2 regions of the Photobacterium makurazakiensis genome follow, and region 2 is predicted to be linked to the other one. Evidence: predicted binding sites of a transcription regulator. Region 2 holds the regulator's gene; the other holds the start of a gene.
The links. Region 2 encodes CRP, which controls carbon source genes, mostly activating them, when cyclic AMP is high. Its sites were predicted from a motif close to TGTGANNNNNNTCACA; they were not measured.
Positions count from the first base shown of each region.

Region 1: gltB (glutamate synthase large subunit) is a predicted target of CRP. The motif match lies at 1,002-1,017, and genes of this name have one in related genera.

Region 1 is NZ_JAKJSJ010000012.1:155,054-157,521, forward strand. Features, by position in the region: gene mnmL (tRNA modification radical SAM protein MnmL/YtqA) at 1-617, opposite strand, end outside; gene gltB (glutamate synthase large subunit) at 1,224-2,468, shown strand, end outside.
Region 2 is NZ_JAKJSJ010000013.1:191,932-194,399, reverse strand. Features, by position in the region: gene L4D09_RS06470 (phosphoribulokinase) at 1-36, shown strand, start outside; gene L4D09_RS06465 (OsmC family protein) at 93-497, opposite strand; gene crp (cAMP-activated global transcriptional regulator CRP) at 766-1,398, shown strand; gene L4D09_RS06455 (hypothetical protein) at 1,583-1,783, shown strand; gene L4D09_RS06450 (DUF1338 domain-containing protein) at 1,880-2,468, opposite strand, start outside.

The DNA of each region.
Region 1 (2,468 bases), on a different contig from region 2:
GCAGCAACCGTGCGGCGAATCGTATCAAGGTTATCTTCTTTACTATCCCCAGGTAGGCCAACAATCAAATGGGCACAGACTTTTAGCCCTAATGCTCGAGCTCGCTTAGCGATGGCTTCATAACAGGCAAAGTCATGACCACGGTTAATACGTTTTAAGGTTTTATCGTTGGCAGTTTGTAAGCCGAGTTCCAACCAAATTTCATACCCCTGTTGGTGATAACCAGCAAGCAGTTCTAATACTGCATCGGGCACACAATCCGGTCGTGTTCCTACGCATAGGCCAACAATATCGGTTGCTTCTAACGCTTCTTCATACATTGCCTTTAACTTTTGTACTTCAGCATAGGTACTAGTGTAGGCCTGAAAGTATGCAAGGTAACGTTTAGCCCGATCAACAGCGCCAGCACGCTGATGCAACTGCTCTGTTATCGATTTGTACTGAGCTTGCTCATCGGCAAATGAAGCGACATTACAAAATGTACAACCACCACGCCCAATCGTGCCATCACGGTTCGGACAGCTAAAACCACCATGCAGGGTCAGCTTGTGTACTTTTTCGCCATAACGGCGTTGTAAATCTTGTCCAAATGTATTGACCAGTTCATGGAGTTGCATTTTGCCACCTAGCGATTGGGGATTGTCGAAAAAAGCGGCACAGGTTAGCACCGAATAACTACCGAAGGTTTGTGCCAAAGCAAAGAAAACCGTTTTTTCGTGCCTCATCAGCTCAATGAAAATAAGCAACAGGATAAAGAGGACCACATTACAGTGCCATTTTTTATAACCATAAAATAACAGCGGGTATAAAACGAATTTTATTCAAAATGAGAACTATTCCCGAATAATATCTCAGTTTTGAAAAGAAATGATTCATTGTCAGCCAGAAGGAAGACTGCAATAGGTTAATTTTTGTTGGTAATTAATAATTCAAAAATGTAGGATAGTTACAGTTGTGTGCAATTTATGAACGATAAATGTGACTATATATTGTTAATCTTGAGTGATATATATCGCAACCCCTCAAAAAAGTAGTGCTTTTGCATACCAGAGCGAGAGTGCCACAGAATTTAGTTTGCTGATGATTTTTAACGTCATCCGACAGCAAACTCCATTATTGACCGCCGGACAGGAGTCCATTACAGGTTGTCAGTAATGCCAAAACAAATTAGGGATAACTCAGACGCCTGGATTGGCGCCTGTTGAAACTGGAAGGAAGTATCTATGACAGATCAAGAGCTGAATGCTCAGGGACTTTATGTGCCTGAATTAGAGCACGATGCCTGTGGTATCGGCTTTGTGGCCCACTTGAAGAACCGCAAATCCCATGAAATCGTCACCCAAGCCCTTGATATGCTTGCACGGATGGAACACCGTGGCGGCCAAGGCTGTGATCCATGTAGTGGTGATGGTGCGGGTATTCTGCTGCAAAAACCCCATGAGTTTCTTCTTGAAGAAACCGTCAAACTCGGCATTCGCCTTCCTGCATTCGAGCAGTACGGTGTCGGTGTAGTACTATTCCCTAAAGACGAGTACAAACGCCAGCAATGCCGCGATATTCTAGAGCGCAATGCCAAGCGCCTTGATCTTGAAGTCATTGGCTACCGCGTTTTACCTGTCGATAACTCGATGATTGGTGAAGATCCGCTGAGTACCGAGCCTCAGTTCGAACACGTCTTTATCACTGGCGGTGCAAACCTTGATCCAGCTGTTCTTGAACGCAAACTGTATGTATTGCGTAACTATACGGTACGTGTTTGCTTAGAAAGCATTTCTAACATTGGCGACGACTTCTATATTAACTCGCTGTCTTACAAGACATTAGTATACAAAGGTCAGTTGACGACCGAGCAGGTTCCCCAGTACTTCCTTGATTTGCAAAACCCATCAATGGTAACGGCTCTGGCGTTGGTTCACTCTCGTTTTTCAACCAATACCTTCCCAAGGTGGCGTCTAGCACAGCCTTTCCGTTACATTGCCCACAATGGTGAAATCAACACTGTTCGCGGTAACCTTAACTGGATGAAGGCGCGTGAAGCGATCTTAGAATCAGATCTATTTAGTCAGCAAGAAATCGATATGCTGCTGCCTATATGCCAAGAAGGCAGTTCAGATTCATCCAACTTCGATATGGCACTCGAGTTACTGGTTCTTTCTGGCCGTAGCCTGCCACACGCACTAATGATGCTGATCCCTGAAGCTTGGCAAGAAAATAAGACTATGGATCCTAAGCGTCGTGCCTTCTACCAATACCATGCCAATGTCATGGAACCATGGGACGGCCCAGCATCTGTCTGTTTCACCGACGGTGTGCAAGTGGGTGCAACTCTTGACCGTAATGGCCTGCGTCCATCGCGTTATACCGTGACCAAAGATGACTTCCTCGTGATGGCCTCAGAATCTGGCGTGGTTGAAATTGAACCAGAAAACGTTCAATTCCGTGGTCGTTTGCAACCGGGACGTATATTT
Region 2 (2,468 bases):
ATCCAAAAACTGATCGAAACAGGAAAAATCGGTTAAATGATAAAACTCAAGCCCCTTTTTAGGGGCTTGGATCTCTTCACCGCAATTTCGAATTAGGCGCCAATCACTTCATGAGAGTGCGTCATTTCAACACCTTCACCAAGCATCAAACACACCGAGCAATACTTCTCTAGCGAATCAGCAACAATTTTTGCTACTAGCGCTTCATCGAGATCATGACCTGTCACCACGAAATGCAAGTTCGCTGAAGTAAAAATACGGGGGGCTTGCTCACGGCGCTCAGATGAAATTCGCGCTTCACAGCCCGTAATTTTCTGCCCAGCTGATTTCAACCCATCAACCACATCAACCGAGCTACACCCCCCAGCCGCCATCAATACCATCTCCATTGGGCTTGGTGCTTTTTCTCCCCCATTGCCATCCATAACCACACTATGGCCAGAATTTGACTGTCCTAAAAAGGTCATATTCTCGACCCATTTCACTCGTGATTGCATTTGTTTTTCCTTACTACTTATAGGGTAATTAGTGACAATATAGCAACTGTGTGATCATGTGCACACTTATGACTACTAAATGACCATTCTCGATAGATCAATATCAAGAAATACATGCTGAAAAAAGATAAACTTTGAACTAATTATTCACGTGAGCTTGCAGCCCAGCTGTTGACTGAATATCCTAAGCGACGAACACCAAGTATAGGCCCAGCCCTTTTTTGATGGACGTCGTTGTTGGGCAACAAACACAGAGGAAGTTAGTAATATGGTTCCAGGTAAACCTCAAACAGATCCAACTCTAGAGTGGTTTCTTTCGCATTGCCACATTCATAAATACCCGTCAAAGAGTACTTTGATTCATGCGGGTGAAAAAGCTGAAACGCTCTACTACATTGTTAAAGGTTCTGTGGCTGTCCTAATCAAGGATGAAGAAGGCAAGGAAATGATCTTGTCTTACCTAAACCAGGGTGACTTTATCGGTGAATTAGGCTTGTTCGAAGAAGGCCAAGAGCGTACCGCTTGGGTTCGAGCAAAAACCCCTTGTGAAGTCGCAGAGATTTCTTTCAAGAAATTCCGCCAGCTTATTCAAGTTAACCCTGATATTCTGATGCGTTTGTCTGCTCAAATGGCAAACCGTCTTCAGGTTACAAGCCAGAAAGTAGGTGATCTTGCTTTCCTAGATGTGACTGGCCGTATCGCTCAGACACTTCTAAATCTTGCGAAGCAACCAGATGCGATGACGCACCCTGACGGTATGCAAATCAAGATCACTCGCCAAGAAATTGGCCAGATCGTGGGTTGTTCTCGTGAAACTGTTGGTCGTATTTTGAAAATGCTGGAAGAGCAGAACCTAATCTCTGCTCACGGTAAAACTATCGTGGTATACGGTACACGTTAATTTCGCGTGCCATCATTGATAGTAAAAAGCCGCCTCGGGCGGCTTTTTTGATCCGGGAATTCATACCGAAATGGTATTTTTGCCGTATTGCTCACTTTTTCGTCCTTGTATCCTCACCACCAAGTGCTACATTGTGCATATCTGGCGTAAGTGATAATACGTCATTCACATGGATGAAATCGATATGGACCTCGAACGCTTTTCAGCAAATGGCTTACCGGCAAGCAATACGAGCGTTATTGCTCCTCTTCCCCCAACAATAGAGATGACAGGCTTTAGCGGGCATCGTCACTATTGTGAACAACAAACGGCTTCACCATGCCATAAAGGACAACTTACTAAGCATGAATTCGGGATCACACCACTTGATAGCCTGTGCCATTAGCCTTCCCCAAACACGTTTTACTCTTATCGCATACGATAAGCCCACCGTATTTCATTACAGTGGGCTATAGGGTTAATCACCTTTAACGCCTACGGATCAGTCTTTCTTCACGTGGGTGCTTTCGAAGATTTTATCCGCCGAGGCTTCAACAAAGCCACGATATAACTCACCGTCAGGTGCAGCATAGCGCTTAGCAAATTCATAAAACCCTCCCGCGATACTAAACACCCCATCGGTAAAGCCAACATCAACGGTATCAGCAATCGTTGCCGATTGCTCTAGCATCACCTCAGGGCTGCCTTTCACATCGCCCCCCGACTCATTGATCGAAAAGCCATTATGACGAAGTAAATGATTTACCTCTTTGACCTCAGTAAACTGCTCAAGCTGATTAATACTGACTGTAAAATGGTTGGCACCAAAACCGTGCGCGGCTAACCACCCTGCATATTCGCTTTCTGCTACCAGCAACTCATAAGTGGCATAATCGAGGTCCCAACGCCGCCCACCATGCAGGAAGGCAGGATCACGCATCGCCGCTTCTGGTACTTGATCAACAAGCTCTCGTACGGTTTGCTGTAGCAACGAGCTAAACTGCCCTACTAGCAATTCACTGATGAATACTTTCGGGGCATTTGGATTTGGATGCTCAAAGTGCTCAGCATAAAGTTTCTTTGCTTCAAAG